DNA from 4 places in the Metabacillus sp. KH_069 genome. Region 1 is predicted to be linked to each of the others. Evidence: riboswitches for the same ligand, from Rfam matches in the RefSeq annotation. Region 1 holds a riboswitch; each other region holds the start of a gene.
The links. A riboswitch is a leader RNA that binds a small molecule or an ion and turns the genes downstream of it on or off. The one in region 1 is predicted to bind S-adenosylmethionine.

Region 1 (4,609 bases):
TGAGCCATTCCTGACAGTGTTCGGATATGGTCGGTCATAAATTCAGGTCCTGTTGCACAGTTAAGCCCCACAGATAAAGGCTTCATGTGTTCAAGCGAGATGAAAAAGGCTTCAATATCCTGGCCTGCAAGCGTCGTTCCCATAGGTTCAATCGTTCCTGAAATCATCAGCGGAATTTCTTTTCCTGCTTGTTCAAAGGCGCGTTTAATGCCAAGAAAGCCTGCTTTCACATTTAATAAATCCTGGCTCGTTTCAAGCAGGAGCAAATCAGTGCCGCCAGCGAGCAGGCCAAGTGTTTGCTCCTCATAATTTTGAATAAGCTCATCAAACGTTGCTCCGCCTGTGACTGACAGTGTTTTTGTCGTAGGGCCCATTGAGCCTGCAACATAACGGGGCCATTCAGGAGTTGAAACCTTTTCAGCTGCCTTCTTTGCAATCTCCGCCGCTTTTTTATTTAATTCAAAAGCGAGGTGACCAAGATTATATTCATCAAGGACTATTTTAGTAGCGCCAAATGTGTTGGTTTCTATAATATCTGCTTTTGCCCTCAAGTAAGCATCATGAATGGATTCGATGACTTCTGGTGCAGTAATCGTTAAATATTCGTTGCAGCCCTCGTATTCTTCTCCGCCGAAATCAGCTGCTGAAAGATTTGCATCCTGAATCATGGTGCCCATCGCTCCGTCGAGAACGAGGATTTTTTTCTCAAGCTGTTTTTTTATATCAGACATGCGTAATCTTCCTTTCATTGACCTCAGTTTGTTTCTTATGAATGTAGTTTGTCAGTTCAACGGTTAATTCATAGTTTAAAAATGGTGTAATTAGGTAGATTCCATTAAATAAGTCAAAGGCAGCATCAATCAATCTTTTAGCGATAGCCAATCCTTCCTGATAGGCTTTCTCACGATTATCGCCTGCCTGAGCCATTCTTTCCCGGATACTGTCAGAAAGAGTAATGCCAGGAATTTCGTTATGAATAAACTCTGCGTTGCGGCTGCTTGTGAGCGGCATAATGCCGATATAGATTGGCACGGTTAAATGCTTTGTTTCTTCATATACATCAATCAGCTGTTTTTCTGAGTAAATGGGCTGTGAGATGAAATAATCTGCCCCGCAGGCAATTTTTTTCTCAAGCCTTTTTACCGCTTTATCAAGATATTTGACATTAGGGTTAAACGCGGCAGCTACTGAGAAATTGGTTTTTTCTCCAAGCGGTTTACCTGAATAAGAAAGGCCGTCGTTAAATTGCTTGATTAAGCTGATCAAATCAAATGATGAAAGATCATAAACCGATGTTGCTCCCGGAAAATCCCCGATTTTTGATGGATCGCCTGTGATTGCTAAGACATCTGTAAGTCCAAGTGTATGAAGACCCATCAAATGAGATTGAAGGCCAATTAAATTGCGGTCGCGGCATGTAATATGAATTAAAGACCTGAGCCCAAGTGTTTGCTGAACGATGGACCCAACAGCAACATTGCTAATCCGCGGTGACGCAAGCGAGTTATCTGCAAGAGTTAAGGCATCGATTCCAGCAGCCTGCAGAGCTTTTGCTCCTTTTAAAAATTTGTCTATTCCAAGTTTTTTAGGAGGATCAAGTTCTACAATCAGAGAACGTTTCTCGCTCACTATTTCCTGCAGGGGAGGGTACTTTCTTTCCGCTGCTGACGTGACAGAAATCTCTTCTTTTCTGATTTTCACTTTCTTCTCTGTAACTGGAGCCAGGCCTTTAAGCGCTGCTGCCATTGCTTCAATGTGCAATGGCGTTGTGCCGCAGCACCCGCCGATCAGTCTTGCTCCCTGATTTCTGAAGGCAAGAGCACTTTCTGCAAAATATTTTTCTCCTGAGCCATACACAAGTCTGCCTTCTTCAAGAGTAGGCAAGCTGCTGTTTGGATAAACAGATAAGTACGCTTTATCAGGCAGCGGAATTTCTTCAAGTGAAGAAAGCATATGGTAAGGTCCCAGTCTGCAATTCAGCCCGACAACATCCGCACCAAGTGCTTCAAGCTGAGAAAGGCCTTCATGCAGAGGTGTTCCGTCCTGCAGCACCCCGATTTCGTGCAGGGAGATGTTTGTAATAATCGGGATATTCGTTTCTTTTCTCGCTATCTCTAATACTGTTTTTATTTCCTCGAGATCATAATAGGTTTCAAGCAGAAGGCCGTCGACCTCTTCACTGAGCAAAAGGTAAAGCTGTTCCCTGAAATTTCTTTTAATGTCTTCAAGAGAATAGGCGTTTTTTTTGAAAGCACGGATGCCTCCAATTGTGCCGAGAACATAAGTGTCATTGCCGGCTGCTGCTTTTTTGGCAATCTGCACAGCAGTACGGTTGATCGCTCTCACTTCATCTTCTAATCCGTATCTTGAAAGCTTAATATAATTGGCGCCGTACGTATTTGTCTGAATAACATCCGCACCGGCTGCAATATAAGCCTTATGGACATTTAAGATTTCATCAGGCTTTGATAAATTCAATTCTTCGAAACATCGGTCCACTCCGTGAGAATAAAGCAGTGTTCCCATTGCTCCGTCGCCAATCAGGATCTTGTTCTGTAAATCGTTTAAAAGTGTCAAACTCCAAACCTCCTTCATGCAAGTAAAGAAAACAAAAAAAGCCTTCCAAGAAGAAGACTTTTGAACGTTCAGGACTTCTTCTTATCGTTCGATGGATGCATCGCTGGAATTAGCACCTTGGAATGAAAGCTCTGCTGAATACAGATGGTTTCATTATGCCAGGTTGCTGAAGCTTCAAAGGGCCAGTCCCTCAGCTTCTCTAGATAAGAATGGTGAAATATGAAATTAGCAAAAAGATATTATATCTAATTTACATGTTTTTTCGGATAGATTCAATACAAAAGTAAAAGTTTTCTGAATAGACGGGGAATTTATTGAGGATAGATCAAAAGGAAAACCTGCCGAACAGCTAAACAAACACCCGGCTGAGAAGAGCCCGGGTGTTCGTTCACTTTATCTGAAATTAAGAAACTGGACGTCAATCGGCAAGTCTGCACCGCGAACGGCTGCAATTACCTGCTGAAGGTCGTCCTTATTTTTGCCGGTTACGCGGACCTGATCATCCTGAACCTGTGTTTTTACTTTTAAACCAGAATTTTTAATAATGGCATTAATCTTTTTCGCATTATCCTTATCAATACCCTGAATCAGCTTAGCACGCTGGCGAATCGTACCGCCGGATGCGCCTTCAATCTTGCCGTAATCAATATTCCTGGTCGCCACATTGCGCTTAATCAGTTTGGAAACAAAAACATCCTTTAACTGATCCATTTTAAACTCATCATCTGAGACTAGAACAATCTCTTCTTTTTCAAGAGAAATGCTGCTTTTGCTCCCTTTAAAATCATAGCGCGTGCCGATTTCCTTCATTGTCATCGTAATCGCATTCGTCACCTCAGGCATATCCACTTTCGACACAATATCAAACGAACTATCCTTCGCCATAAGAATCCCTCCAAGAACTTTGTATTATTCTTAGATTATAGTAGAATGGACTTGGGATAACAACACATGAAGTGCGGAATCGCCTGTTTAGCTCCGACAGACAGATAAGGCTCCGCCAGGAAAGGCGCTTTTTGCTTTTCCTGGCGGAGCCGTTCTGGCCGAGGAGTTAGGCGATGGAGCCGGACAAACCGAAGTGCGGAGCCGTTCTGACCGAGGGGTTGGGAGCTGGAGCCGGATAAGACAAAATCCAAAGTCTGCCCACCTAATCAGTTTAACAATAACAGCAAATGCAACCTGCAAAAGAAAGGAACGAAAATCACTGATGAATCCAGGAACGTTTATGACGCTTTCAATAGATGAAAAATTAGATTATGGATACTATTTGACAGACGGAGAAAGCCGTGTGCTGCTTCACAAAACCGAAATCACGGAGCCAATCGAAGGCAAAGAAGAGATTGAGGTTTATATTATTGTCGATCATGAGGATCGTCTTGCTGCAACAATGAAAAAACCGAAAATTACTGAGGATCATTATGACTGGGTTGAGGTTGTAAGTGTAAGAGAAGATATGGGAGCATTTGTTGACATCGGCTTATCCAAGGATGCGCTGGTGGCAAATGATATTCTTCCCGCATTTATTGAGGTCTGGCCTGAAGAGGGGGACATGCTTTATTGTTCTTTGAAGGTAACGAAAAATGGCAGGTTTTTCACGAAGCTTGCAACGGAAGATGTCATGCAGGAGAATATTGTCTCAGCGGAAGGTGCTGCCAACAACCAAACCGTGACAGGCAGAGTGTACAGAATGATTATTGCCGGCTCATACATAATCACCGAAGAAGGCTACAAAGGATTCATTCACTCTTCGCAGCGTAAAAGAGAGCCTCGTCTAGGGGAACTTGTAACAGGACGCGTAATTGATGTTAAAGAAGATGGAACAATCAACGTATCCCTTCTTCCAAGAAAGCATGAAGCATTGGATGCAGACGCTCAGCAGCTTTATGATTACATGGAATCAAGAGGCGGAGCGATGCCATTCTTCGATAAAAGCGATCCTGAAGATATTAAAGAACGCTTTAACATGAGCAAAGGCGCGTTCAAGCGTGCAATCGGATCATTAATGAAAGCCGGGAAAGTTTATCAGGAAGAC
Region 2 (4,609 bases), 1.0 Mb from region 1:
CAAAAGATGCGATCGGCACCAGGGGATAGAAAGGCGTCCGGTAAACCAGATCCTTTACTGAATGACCTTCTTTGATATATTGTCTGCGAAAGAAAAACTGTGACGCACTAATACTCATCCAGACGACAACCACAGCTAAACCTGAAATGGAGACAAGGATGATATACACTGTATCTGGCGCAATGATGCTTGAGAATAAAGCCAAAGTACCGCCCAGCATGCTGAATATCACAGCATATATAGGTACACCTTGTTTTGTCACTCTAGCAAAAATAGGTGATATGGTTTTCTTATTTGAAAGAGACCAGAGCATTCTGGAAGCAGCATATAGACCTGAGTTTGCTGCAGACAAAATTGCCGTTAAGATAACGAAATTCATGATATCTGCTGCAAATGGAAGACCAATTCGTTCAAGAACAGCAACAAAGGGGCTCTTTAAAACCCCTGAATCCGATGCAGGCAGCAGCGCCGATAATACAACAATCGTTCCTACAAAAAAGAGGATCAATCTCCATAATGTTGTTCGAATCGCGATGGGTATTGTTTTTTCAGGCTCTGCCGTTTCTCCGGCTGCGACCCCTATTAATTCTGTTCCCGAATAAGCAAAGTTCACAGCAAGCATCGTCATGATCACGGCAAATGCACCATTCGGAAATAACCCTTCACTTGTAAGATTCGTAAAGAATGGAGCAGAACTCGAGTCCGTCAGCGGAATAAAGCCAACAATTGCGGCTCCTCCTAAAAGAATAAAAATCACTATGGCAACGACTTTAATCGATGCAAACCAAAACTCAGACTCCGCAAAAAACTTAACCGTCACAGCATTTAATAAAAAGATCATCAAGGCAAATACCGCGCTCCAAATCCAGACGTTAATGGACGGAAACCACCTTTGCATCAGCAGCCCAGCTGCCGTGAATTCTGAACCTAACGCAACCGTCCAAGTAAGCCAATACAGCCAGGCTACTGTGTACCCTGTTCCTGGACCAATATATTTAGCGGCATAGCTGTGAAATGCACCAGTCTCCGGCATATGTACTGATAATTCCCCTAAACAAAGCATAACGAGATAAACGACCAGCGCCCCAACTAAATACGACAGGATGGTGCCAAACGGTCCAGCCTGCTGAATCGTATAACCTGTACTTAAAAATAAACCTGTTCCAATGACACCTCCAAGCGATAACATGACTAAATGACGAGATTGCATTTTCCTCTGAAATTGCTGCTGACCTTCCATTTCTACTCTCCTTTTTTTCAAATCCAAAAAAATGAAAAACGCACTCTTTAAAAAGAGTGCGCTGCTGACAAATAAAGGTATGCTTATCTATCAGGTTCATTCACCCGCTGGAATTAGCACAGTGTCATCATAGACCTGCTGCTGAGGTTTCAAAGGGCCAGTCCCTCCACCTCTCTGGATAAGAAATTATTTTTTTATTACAATAGCAATCTATTGAAACAATGTCAAGATTAGTATGAATATTCCGTGCAATGTGATCTATAGCACACAAATCTGTTTTACTATACAATAATTGTAAAAGAAACCTTATAGTGTGGTGACATTTTTGTTCAAACTCCTTTTAATTGAAGATGATTTAACCCTGTTTAATGAAATGAAAGAAAGATTAAATCAATGGTCATATGATGTTTATGGAATCACTGATTTTAATAAAGTGATGCAGGAATTTTCAGAAGTTAAACCTGATTTGGTCATCATTGATATTCAGCTGCCGAAGTTTGACGGTTTTCATTGGTGCCGAATGATCCGTGCCCATTCAAATGTGCCGATCATCTTTCTGTCCTCGCGGGATCATCCGACTGATATGGTCATGTCCATGCAGCTTGGGGCCGATGATTTTGTCCAAAAGCCTTTCCACTTTGATGTGCTGATCGCGAAAATTCAGGCCATTCTCCGTCGTGTTTATAACTACAATACTGAACAAGTAAGTCTGAAAACATGGTGCAATGCTGCGGTTGATTATGAACGAAATACGGTTACGAATGAAGCAGGCTCCGTTGAACTGACAAAGAATGAAATGTTCATCCTCAAACTGTTAATTGAACAAAAAAACAAAATTGTCAGCAGAGACAAACTCATGAACAGCCTGTGGGATGATAAACGCTTCATAAGCGACAATACGTTAACAGTAAATGTCAACCGCCTGCGAAAGCGGCTCGAGGAGATTGAATTAGGCCGTTTTATTGAGACAAAAGTAGGACAGGGCTATCTTGCGTCAGAAGAGGAAATGCTATGATCCGCTGTTTCTTAAAAGAGCGCCGCAGCTGGATTTTCTTTTTCATTTTTATTCATGTCCTGATTCTCTTTGTCTCTTTCATCGATTCAGCCATTCCATTTGAGCCTGTTTTGTATATTGTCTTCCTTTCCATGATCTCATTCTTTGTTTTCTTAACGGTTCGGTACAATAAAGAAACCGCTTTTTATAAAAGCCTGGAGGATCGGGAAAACAACCTTGATTTATCAAGCATTCCAGTACCGGAAAGTCCATTTGAACAGTTGGTCGAAAAAACGCTCATCGAACAGGCAGAGATGCTGAAAAAAGATGCTATGCACAGCAGAATTTCGCTTGAACAAGAAAAAGATGAACTGTTATCGTGGATTCATGAAGTGAAGACCCCGCTAACTGCCATGCATTTAATGATCGAACGCATGGAAGACGATGCAATGAAAACGCAATTGACGTATGAATGGCTGCGGATTCACCTTCTGCTTGATCAGCAGCTGCATCAAAAACGGATTCCGTTTATAGAAAACGATTTGTATATTGAAACAGTCGACTTGGAAACGGTGGTTTTTAATGAGATTAAGACGCTGCAGTCATGGTGTATTCAAAAAGGGATTGGATTTGACATTCAGCTTGATCAAAAGGAAGTCCTTAGTGATGCGAAATGGCTGGCATTTATTATTAGACAGATCTTAACGAATGCAGTGAAATACAGCGAAGCCTCTGACATTTCTATAAAAAGCTGGAGTCAGGATGATCAAACAAGGCTTGAGGTGAAAGATTTCGGCCGGGGCATTGATCAAAAGGACCTGCCGCGCATATTCGATAAAGGCTTCACATCGACCGTCAACCATCAAGATCACGCTGCTACAGGGATGGGGCTGTATCTCGCTAAAAAAGCAGCCACTCCCCTTCTGATCGATATTCACGCACAGTCAATCGTCAATGCAGAAACAGCATTTGCGTTAACTTTTCCTAAAAGGAATGATTTTGCGGCCGTCATTAGCGTGTGACAAGAATGTCACATGCTTTTCTATTTTGTTCGCACAATAAAAGGAAAAGGACCTTTCTCCTTTTTATAATAAAGGTAATGAATGAAGAGGAGGAAGCGAGTATGGCGATATTAGAAGCATCAAAGCTCCATAAAAGCTACGGAAATAAGTTTAATAAACAGGAAGTCCTTAAAGGGATTGACCTTTCGATACAAGAAGGCGAATTTGTCAGCATCATGGGTGCATCCGGTTCAGGCAAAACAACGCTGCTGAACGTCCTGTCTTCGATTGATAAAGTAAGCGGCGGGACCATTCAAATTGAAAAGAAAGAAATGACGGGCATGAAGGAAAAGGAGCTTGCTGAATTCAGAAAGCATCATCTCGGCTTTATTTTTCAGGATTATAACCTTCTGGACACACTGACAGTGAAAGAAAATATTCTGCTGCCGCTCTCCATTTCTAATGTTCCCAAGAAAGAAGCGGACCAAAAATTTCAGGCATTGGCAAATGAACTCGGCATCAGCGAGCTAAAAGACAAGTATCCGAACGAAATTTCCGGCGGCCAGAAGCAGCGTACTTCTGCAGCACGGGCCTTTATTCACGAACCAAGCATTATTTTTGCCGATGAACCAACAGGCGCACTCGATTCTAAATCGGCTGCTGACTTGCTGAATAAATTGACCGAGCTTAATGAAAAACGAAAAGCAACCATTGTCATGGTTACGCATGACCCTGCTGCTGCAAGCTACTGCAGCAGAGTCATCTTTATAAAAGACGGTCAGATCTATACTCAGTTAAACAAAGGCGGCCAGACAAGGCAGGCATTCTTCAAAGACATCATGAAAACGCAAGGCGTTCTGGGCGGTGTTCAGGATGAACGTTAATCAGCTGATTATCAAAAACCTGAAAAAGAATATAAAGAATTACTATCTCTATATTTTTGCTCTCATTTTCAGCGTGGCGCTTTATTTCGCATTTGTCACGCTGCAGTATGACCCTTCTATGGACGCGGTAAAAGGTTCCATCAAAGGAGGGGCCGCCATCCGGGCTGCATCTGTCCTGCTGATTGCTATTGTCACAATTTTTTTGCTCTACGCCAATAACATTTTCATTAAACGCCGCAGCAAAGAGATTGGACTGTTTCAGCTGATCGGAATGACAAAGCATAAGATTTTCCGCCTTTTAACGGCAGAAAACTTCCTGCTGTACTTTGGATCTCTTGTTCTTGGTATTTTCGCAGGTTTTGCGGCTTCAAAATTAGTGATGATGATTTTATTCAAAATTACCGGGGTGGATGATGTAGCTAAACTCCACTTTTCCGCCCAGGCTTTCGTGCAGACACTGATTGTCTTCATCGTCATATACCTTCTTATC
Region 3 (4,609 bases), 1.9 Mb from region 1:
TTAATATATGGAAAAGAAAATGAAAAAGCCATGCCAGAGTGTATGGCATAGCTTTTGAAAGGGTTATACAGCTGGTCCGCCAAGGGTCTCGATCTCAGCTGAAACATTATTGAACTTCTTGAAGTTTTGTTTGAATTTGCCTGCAAGCTCTTTTGCTTTTTCATTATAAGCATCCACGCTGTTCCAAGTTTTAACCGGCTGAAGCACTTCATCAGGTACACCTGGCACATGAATTGGAATTTGTAGTCCGAAGTGTTCATCTGTGACAGTTTCCACATTGTCTAATTCACCTTCAAGAGCGGATTGAACCATGGCGCGGGTATATTTCAGTTTCATGCGCTGTCCAGTTCCGTATTCTCCGCCAGTCCAGCCTGTGTTTACTAAGAAAACATTAGCCTGATGCTCATCAATCTTCCGGCCGAGCATCTCTGCATAAACAGTAGCAGGAAGAGGGAGGAAAGGCGATCCAAAGCATGTTGAGAATGTTGCCTGAGGTGATGTAATGCCGCGTTCAGTTCCAGCAAGCTTGCTTGTGTATCCGCTTAAAAAATGGTACATAGCCTGTTCTTTTGTTAACTTGCTGATAGGAGGCAGAACGCCAAATGCATCAGCCGTTAAAAAAACAATTGTATGAGGGTGGCCGGCAATACTAGGCTTCACAATGTTATCCATTGCTTCAAGCGGGTAAGCCGCTCTTGTATTTTCAGTAAAGAAAGTATCATCATAGTCAGCAATTCTTGTATCATCGTCAAGGACTACATTTTCAAGCACTGACCCGAATCTTATCGCATCAAAGATTTGAGGCTCTTTTTCACGTGAGAGGTTGATGCACTTGGCATAACAGCCTCCTTCGATATTAAAAACACCTGCATTTGACCAGCCGTGCTCATCATCACCGATTAATTTGCGTTTTGGATCAGCAGAAAGGGTGGTTTTTCCTGTTCCTGACAGACCGAAGAAAAGGGCAACATCGCCTTCCTGGCCAACATTTGCAGAGCAGTGCATTGGCAGGATACCGCTTTCAGGAAGCAGGTAGTTCATGACAGAGAAAATGGATTTTTTCATCTCTCCAGCATATTCAGTACCGCCGATAAGAATGGTTCTTTTCTCAAATGAAATGATGATAAATGTTTCAGAATTTGTTCCATCCACAGCAGGATCTGCTTTAAAGTTTGGAGCAGAAACGATTGTGAACGGATTGTCATGCTGAATCAGCTCATCCACGCTCTCTGGCTGGATAAATAATTGCTGAGCAAACAGGTTGTGCCATGCGAATTCATTTACAACCTGGATCGGCAGGCGGTATTTTGCGTCAGCGCCGGCAAAGCCTTTGAAAACAAAGAGCTCATTGCGGTCTTTTAAGTATGAAAGAACTTTTAAGTACAACTTTTCAAATGCCGTTTCTGAGAAAGGCTGATTAACAGCTCCCCACTCAATTTTGTCATTTGTTGAATTTTCATTTACAATAAATTTATCTTTAGGTGAACGTCCTGTGTAAGTACCCGTTGTTGCACGGACAGCTCCCGTCGAAGTTAATGTTCCTTCACCCCGTTCTAAGACTTTTTCAACAAGAACAGGAACTGATAAGTTATGAAATGCATTTTCCCCTTTAAGTAATACATCAAGCTCATTTGTAATTTCGATTGAATTCATCCCATACCCATCCTTTACCTATATTTCTATTATTATTTTTAACTATATCTTAAAGTGACTCTTCTTAATTAGTATAACACATTAAAATAAATAGTCTATACTATTTAACTTATTCTACGTACAAATTGATGAAATGGAACTGCTTAAAGAACGTTTTCGATGAAAATGATACATATATAATAGGAAGTGTTTTTATTTCGGCATTTTGTGGAAACATACCAAAAGGGAACAGAAAAATCTTATCCGAAAACCTTGTCATTTTTTGTTGACACCTGGAGGAAATATACGATATTATATGTCCTTGAACGGATTCTCTTATCCCGAGCTGGTGGAGGGACAGGCCCAATGAAACCCAGCAACCTGCTTTATTTTTAAAATTCATTCATGAATTTTTGCGAGCAAAGGTGCTAACCTGATGCAAGGCGAAAGCCCTTGATCGATAAGAGCGAAAGGCTACGATTTTAGTAAATAACCTTTCCTCGCGGGAAAGGATTTTTTATTTCGAATAAATATATTTTGCCTGAATGTACTCGTGGATTCTCCTAAAACATGCCAACTGAAATATTTTGCCGAATGGTCAAAATATGAAAGGGAATGAGTTCCGTATCATCTAACCTTTTGAGGAGGAAAACTTTAATGACTAAACAACGTCGTCTGTTTACTTCAGAGTCTGTAACTGAAGGTCATCCTGATAAAATTTGTGACCAGATTTCTGACTCGATTTTAGATGCAATCCTAGAAAAAGATGCAAATGCCCGTGTAGCTTGTGAAACATCTGTTACAACAGGTCTTGTTCTGGTTGCTGGTGAAATTACAACTTCTACTTATGTAGACATTCCAAAAATCGTTCGCGAAACGGTTAAAGAAATTGGCTACACTCGTGCAAAATATGGTTTTGATGCAGAAACATGTGCAGTCCTTACTTCAATTGATGAGCAGTCAGCAGACATCGCGATGGGTGTTGACCAGGCGCTTGAAGCACGTGAAGGAAAAATGACAGATGAGCAGATTGAAGCGATTGGTGCAGGTGACCAAGGACTAATGTTCGGTTTTGCCAATAACGAAACGAAAGAATTAATGCCGCTTCCGATCTCGCTTGCTCACAAACTTTCACGCCGTTTAACGGAAGTACGCAAAGAAGAAATTCTCCCGTACCTTCGTCCGGATGGTAAAACTCAAGTAACAGTTGAGTATGATGAAAATGACAAGCCAGTTCGCATTGATACAATTGTTATTTCAACTCAGCACCACCCTGAAATTTCATTAGAGCAAATTCAGCGCAACGTAAAAGAGCATGTTATTAACCCGGTTGTTCCAAAAGAATTAATTGATGAAGATACGAAATACTTCATCAACCCGACTGGCCGTTTCGTTATCGGCGGACCACAGGGCGATGCAGGCTTAACAGGCCGTAAAATCATCGTTGATACTTACGGAGGCTATGCTCGTCACGGCGGCGGCGCATTCTCCGGTAAAGATCCAACAAAAGTTGACCGTTCTGCAGCTTATGCAGCACGCTATGTAGCTAAGAACATTGTAGCAGCAGGCCTTGCTGATAAATGTGAAGTTCAGCTTGCTTATGCAATTGGTGTGGCACAGCCAGTATCAATCGCAATCGATACATTCGAAACAGGCAAAGTGAAGGAAGATGTGTTAGTTGACGTTGTTCGTGCTAACTTTGATCTTCGTCCAGCAGGAATCATCAACATGCTGAATCTTCGCCGTCCAATTTACAAACAAACAGCTGCTTACGGACACTTTGGCCGTAACGATCTTGACCTTCCATGGGAAAGAACGGATAAAGCAGAAGCTCTTAAAGAGCAAGCGTTAAACCGATAATTAAATGAAGGATGAAACCAGCTTTGCGGCGGGTTTCATCCTTTTTTTTATGCGTAATAGTTGGTTCTGATTAGTAGGAGATTGGCTGAGGTAATTGAAGTGATTGTACCATTGCTCTTCAAATACATAATCTCATCCTTAGACTTTATTTTGTATTATTTTGTAAAAACCTGCAACATTATCCCAATATCTGTCGTTTAATAAGCAATCAGTATTTATGGAGGGAAAAACATGTGCGGTTTTGCAGGAGTTATTGATTTTGAAAAAGTACATACAAAAAGGTACCGGGAGTATATAGAGGCAGCAAGCAGGCAAATTGTGCATAGAGGACCTGACGACAGCGGAATATTTGAGGATGAGCATGCCATCCTTGCTTTTAGGCGGCTTAGCATTATTGATGTAGATGGCGGGCATCAGCCTATGCCATATGGAGACGATGACCGCTATCAGATTGTTTTTAACGGGGAAATTTATAATTATGTGGAACTTAGAGAACTCCTATTCCGAAAAGGAGAAAGGTTAAAAACAGAAACAGATACAGAAGTGATCGTTGCGCTGTATCATCTATATGGCAAGGATGTTCTTCGCTATTTGAGGGGGATGTTTTCCTTTCTGATCTGGGATGCGCAGGAGCAGCACCTTTTTGCTGCAAGAGATCATTTTGGGATAAAGCCGCTATACTACATAGAAGATGGATCCACTGTCCTTTTTGCTTCTGAAATGAAATGCTTGAAGGAATACAAAAAGACCTCTCATGTTAATGATGTATCTTTACAGCATTATCTTTCTTTTCAATATGTCCCTGATCCTGATACCATCCAGAAAGAGGTTCACAAAGTACCGCCAGGATATTGTGTGACAAAAGAGGCTGGCGATCGAATGGTTTTGGAGAAGTATTGGGAACCAAAGATGAAGCCGGTCCCTGCTAGTGATGGGAGCAGAATGATTGATGCCATTCAAACTGTGTTAGTCGATTCTGTGAAAATGCATATGCGAAGCGATGTTCCGGTTGGCTCTTTTCTGTCAGGCGGTGTTGATTCGAGTATCATTGCTTCCATTGCAAGTCAGTTCCATCCAGGTCTAAAAACATTTTCTGTAGGATTTAAGCAGGAGGGCT
Region 4 (4,609 bases), 900 kb from region 1:
CTTCACTGGTAGAAAGCGGAATGCCGAGCAAATTTGCAAAAAACAGGGAGCTTGTCGCAGATAGAATGATAATCAGCACGATTTTTACATTAATAATTTCCTGAGGTATGATGCCTCCGCTGATTGTCTTAACAACTTCTCCGCCTCCGAGCACCGCTCCGGCAAAGACCCCGGCTGCACAAATGAAAAGGGCATGCCTTGCTTTTGGGACTGCACCTGACCCATAAGCAACACCCATCGAGGCAGCAGCACCGCTTGCCCCTATATTCATTGCAAAAAAGAGACTGATCGCAAGAGCCGCTATTTCAAGCACGGGACCTGCTCCTTATCCATGTAATCCGCATTCTGTTTTACCCTGTCCGCTCCATCTTCCGGAACGCAAATCATCGGCATTAAACGCAGGTGCGGTGCAGTGAGAGCAGCCAATGCTCGGGTAGCCCCTGTCATGCAGAGGGTTATAAGGCAAATCATTTTTGTGCACGTACCGCCATACATCTTTCCATGTCCAGTGAATCAGCGGACAAATTTTCACCGACTGAAATTTATCATCCCGGTTAATAAATTGAACATGTTTCCTTGTTTCTGACTGCTCTCTGCGCAGTCCCGAGATCCATGCTTCAGATTCAGATAACGTCTCGTTCAGAGGCTGAAGCTTTCTGATTTGGCAGCATTTATTCGGGTTGGTTTCCCAAAGTTTATCTCCATGTTCCGCTGCCTGTTCCTCTAATGTGAGTTCCGGCTTCTTCATCACGATATTCAGCTTCGGATATTTTTCCCGCACCCGGTCGATTGTTTCATATGTTTCTTTAAAATGAACGTCCGTATCCAGAAAAACAATAGTTGCATCCGGCTCTACTTTCGAAATTAAATCAACAAGCACAATCCCTTCTATTCCAAAGCTGCAGGCATAAACAATCTCTTTGCCGTAATGACTGTAGCTCCACTTTAAAACGTTTAATGCGCCTTTATAAGTGTCATCAACTTCAAACTCAGCCGCTGGCTCCTGCCAGTTTTCATACGTAAGCATGTGAATTCTTCCCCTCTATCAGCCAGGTCCCGTTAAAAAAAGACACTTTAACAGAATGACGGAACCCGTTCAATGTTAAAATGCCTCCAGTTTATCTAGTCAGCACATTATTTTATTCTTACTTTTTCGTTCTTCTCAAGCTGAATCACTTTGCCGTCCTGAACAATCAATGTGACAGAACCATAATTCATCGTTTTCAGCATTTCCCTTAATCTTTCGAAGACGAGTTCAAGCTGTTCTTCCTTTCCCACTGCAGTCCCCCATTTCATTTCTTATCCGCTCTTTTTTTCTGAGAAATGCACCGCAATCTGAGAATGTAAAAAAGCCTTCCAACTTGAAAGACTGTTCAGGTAATGTACCTTATCTTTCAAAATGGGTTTACATTTTGCTGGATTTAGCACCTTGCCAAACGCAGGTTGCCGGGCTTCACAGGGCCAGATCCCTTCGCCTCTCTGGATAAGTTTATTATATTTTTCTAAATTTTATCACAATTAGCCGCCGTGTCAACCCTAGTTTTTCGATCGGAATTAATTTTTTTTATTTTTCAGCGAAATTTAGTTCTAAAATTGAGAATCGTGAATAAAGTTTATGGTCAAAAAATTACTATCGTAGAGGTGAAACAAATTCTCATTCCATTCATTATGACCCTATTCGCTTTCGTTATAGGCGGATTTTCATTAGCTTATGCCATTGTATCTCTTGATGATCATCTTATTTTCCAAAAAATCAAAAGTGAACAATCCGGACTTTTTTGGATATTTGGCTGGCTCGGCCATGCGAGCTTCTCGTTTTGCAAAAGGTTTGATAAAAAAGCATGGCAGATAAAAATGTTCCGAACTGGTTATCTGCTTCTAAGCCTTGTTTCGATTCTAGTTTCGATTTTGATTTGGATATAAAAAAGAGACTGGGACGTAACGATTATCTCCTGAAACTAAAGCCGAACATTGAATAGTGCGAAAATTATTAAAAGAAAGGGCTATTTTCGCATAAATTGTTGTTTCTAATGTTAAATATAGTCCGTTCCTTGCAGCGAGAGGAACTTGCTTTCCGCGGGGAGCATGAGAGCCTCTCGGTGTTGCCTGTGGGGTCTCCCATTTTGCTCTATATCCCGCAGGAGTCAAGTTCCTTCCGCTGCTATCCTCCTAAGGTTTCTAACATTTAGTACTGCAGCAACAATAGAAAAAAATCCGAACTAAAACGAAATTCAAGTTGGAATTTCACATAATAGTTCGGATTATTCTTTGCCTGAAAACCTTTTGTCCCAGCCTCTTTTTGCCTATTTAAACAGTCATCCATGCTTCATTTGCCGGGTTTTCACGCCATTTTTTCAGCTTTTCCAGATCTTCTTTTTCAATGGATCCTTTATTCAAAGCTACATCAATCAATGAAGAATAATCGGTAAGAGATACAGTATGAATGCCTGCTTCTGCAAGCATTTCTGCGCCTTTTTGCAATTCATATGTGAAGATGGAGACCACTCCAATTACTTCACATCCTGCCTCTCGCAGAGCCTGAACAGCCGTAATAACGCTTCCTCCTGTTGAGATTAAATCCTCAACGACTACGACTTTTTGACCTTCGTGCACTTTCCCTTCGATTTGATTGCCTTTTCCATGGCCCTTCGGCTTGCTTCTCACATAGCACATAGGCAGATTAAGAAGATCACTAACCCATGCAGCATGAGGAATACCGGCTGTTGCGGTTCCTGCAATCATTTCAGCCTGGGGATACTCTTCCCTGATTAGCTTAGTTAATCCCTCTGCAATGTCTTTTCTGACTTCAGGATAGGATAACGTTAAACGATTGTCGCAATAAATTGGAGATTTGAGGCCGCTTGACCATGTAAATGGCTCATTTGGACTTAAAAAGACGGCTTCAATTTTTAACAGCTGCTCAGCAATTTGATGTTTCATACAGGCAGACCCTCCCATGCGTTTTTCATTTGTAAGTATGCTTTCAGCGGATCATCCGCTTTTGTGATGCTTCTGCCGACAACAATGGCAGTTGATCCAAGCTCTCTCGCCTTATAAGGAGTCGCCACTCTCACTTGATCATTCATTGAGTCTTCCGCCATGCGGATTCCAGGCGTAATGGTTTTGAAAGAACGGTCCAAATGCTGATAGATATCAGGTACTTCAAGCGAAGAACAGACAATCCCATCGAGTCCGCTCTCATCTGCCAATTTGGCATAGTGCAGGACGGTTTCGTTCAGCCCTTTTTCGATAAGCAGTTCATGTTTAAGCATGGACTCTGATGTGCTTGTTAATTGAGTTACAGCAATACAGTCAGGTCTTTTTGCCCCTGCCCGCGTTCCTGATTCCAGACCTTCTATCGCAGCCTGCATCATCGCGCTTCCGCCTGCAGCATGAACATTGACAAGATCCACTTCAAGCTTTGCAAGTCCTTTCATAGCCTGTTTGACGGTCTGCGGAATATCATGGAGCTTCAAATCAAGAAAAATGTCATGTCCGTCTGATTTAAGCTGATGGATTATCGCGGGGCCTTCCTGATAAAACAGCTCCATTCCCACTTTTACATAAAGCTTTTGATCAGGCAGCTTTTTTAAAAATCCGTCCACTTCTTTTCCGTCCGGAAAATCAAGCGCGATAATTAGCGGTCTCCCGTTCATTTTTCCAGCTCCTTCCGATGCATTCTGAAATATGTTCAAATCCATATTCTTTTAATGTCTGAGGCAATTGTTCGATGATTTCTGGACATACAAACGGATTGACGAAGTTTGCTGTTCCGACAGCGACTGCACTTGCACCTGCATACATAAATTCAAGGACATCTTCAGCTGTCTGCACGCCTCCCATGCCGATAATCGGTATGGAAACAGCCTGGCTTACTTCATACACCATTCTGATCGCGACAGGCTTGATGGCAGGGCCTGATAATCCCCCGGAGCGGTTGGCGAGAATTGGTTTTGCCGTTCTCATGTTGAGCCTCATCCCAAGCAGCGTATTAATCATCGTTAAACCATCTGCACCTGCGTTTTCAATGGCTTTGGCGATTTCAACAATGTTGCTTACATTTGGAGAAAGCTTCACATAGACAGGCACCTCTGATACTTCTTTTACTGCCTTTGTCAAAGATGCGGCAATCTCAGGGTTCGTTCCGAAAGCAATTCCCCCCGTTTTTACATTCGGGCAAGAGATATTCAGTTCAATTGCGTGAACATTTTCTGCTCTGCTGATTTCTCTTGCTACTTCAACATAATCCTCCTGTGCGGAGCCCGCTACATTCGCAATAATCGGCACATCATAAGACTCGAGCCAGGGAAGCTCTTGTTCAAGGACTCCCGTGAGGCCTGGATTTTGAAGGCCAATGGCATTCAGCATGCCTGCCTCTGTTTCCGCCACTCTTGGCGTCGGGTTGCCAAAGCGTGCTTCTGCCGTGGCAGCTTTAATCATAATCGCACCAAGACTGCTCAAATCGTACAGGTTTGCAAATTCTTTACCGAAGCCAAAGCAGCCTGAGGCCGGCATAACCGGATTTTTCAGGGATAAACCGGGCAATTCGATGTTCAGCATGATAAAAGCACCTCCCCGGCTTTAAATACTGGACCGTCGCTGCACACTT

Region 2: linked by a shared signal. The riboswitch ahead of mmuP (S-methylmethionine permease) and the one ahead of AC3ISE_RS04930 (bifunctional homocysteine S-methyltransferase/methylenetetrahydrofolate reductase) in region 1 are both predicted to bind S-adenosylmethionine.
Region 3: linked by a shared signal. The riboswitch ahead of metK (methionine adenosyltransferase) and the one ahead of AC3ISE_RS04930 (bifunctional homocysteine S-methyltransferase/methylenetetrahydrofolate reductase) in region 1 are both predicted to bind S-adenosylmethionine.
Region 4: linked by a shared signal. The riboswitch ahead of AC3ISE_RS09345 (YezD family protein) and the one ahead of AC3ISE_RS04930 (bifunctional homocysteine S-methyltransferase/methylenetetrahydrofolate reductase) in region 1 are both predicted to bind S-adenosylmethionine.

The regions. Positions count from the first base shown of each region.
Region 1 covers NZ_CM174460.1:986,227-990,835, forward strand. Annotated here, with positions in the region: gene metH (methionine synthase) at 1-731, opposite strand, end outside; gene AC3ISE_RS04930 (bifunctional homocysteine S-methyltransferase/methylenetetrahydrofolate reductase) at 724-2,577, opposite strand; SAM riboswitch class I at 2,656-2,787, opposite strand; gene AC3ISE_RS04935 (YajQ family cyclic di-GMP-binding protein) at 2,971-3,462, opposite strand; gene AC3ISE_RS04940 (CvfB family protein) at 3,785-4,609, shown strand, end outside.
Region 2 covers NZ_CM174460.1:4,373,583-4,378,191, forward strand. Annotated here, with positions in the region: gene mmuP (S-methylmethionine permease) at 1-1,240, opposite strand, end outside; SAM riboswitch class I at 1,321-1,425, opposite strand; gene AC3ISE_RS21920 (response regulator transcription factor) at 1,566-2,255, shown strand; gene AC3ISE_RS21925 (sensor histidine kinase) at 2,252-3,256, shown strand; gene AC3ISE_RS21930 (ABC transporter ATP-binding protein) at 3,358-4,119, shown strand; gene AC3ISE_RS21935 (FtsX-like permease family protein) at 4,109-4,609, shown strand, end outside.
Region 3 covers NZ_CM174460.1:3,486,249-3,490,857, reverse strand. Annotated here, with positions in the region: gene pckA (phosphoenolpyruvate carboxykinase (ATP)) at 64-1,653, opposite strand; SAM riboswitch class I at 1,966-2,099, shown strand; gene metK (methionine adenosyltransferase) at 2,290-3,492, shown strand; gene asnB (asparagine synthase (glutamine-hydrolyzing)) at 3,724-4,609, shown strand, end outside.
Region 4 covers NZ_CM174460.1:1,888,972-1,893,580, reverse strand. Annotated here, with positions in the region: gene cysP (sulfate permease) at 1-271, opposite strand, end outside; gene AC3ISE_RS09350 (phosphoadenylyl-sulfate reductase) at 326-1,027, opposite strand; gene AC3ISE_RS09345 (YezD family protein) at 1,135-1,278, opposite strand; SAM riboswitch class I at 1,385-1,490, opposite strand; gene pyrE (orotate phosphoribosyltransferase) at 2,308-2,940, opposite strand; gene pyrF (orotidine-5'-phosphate decarboxylase) at 2,937-3,656, opposite strand; gene AC3ISE_RS09330 (dihydroorotate dehydrogenase) at 3,625-4,560, opposite strand; gene AC3ISE_RS09325 (dihydroorotate dehydrogenase electron transfer subunit) at 4,554-4,609, opposite strand, start outside.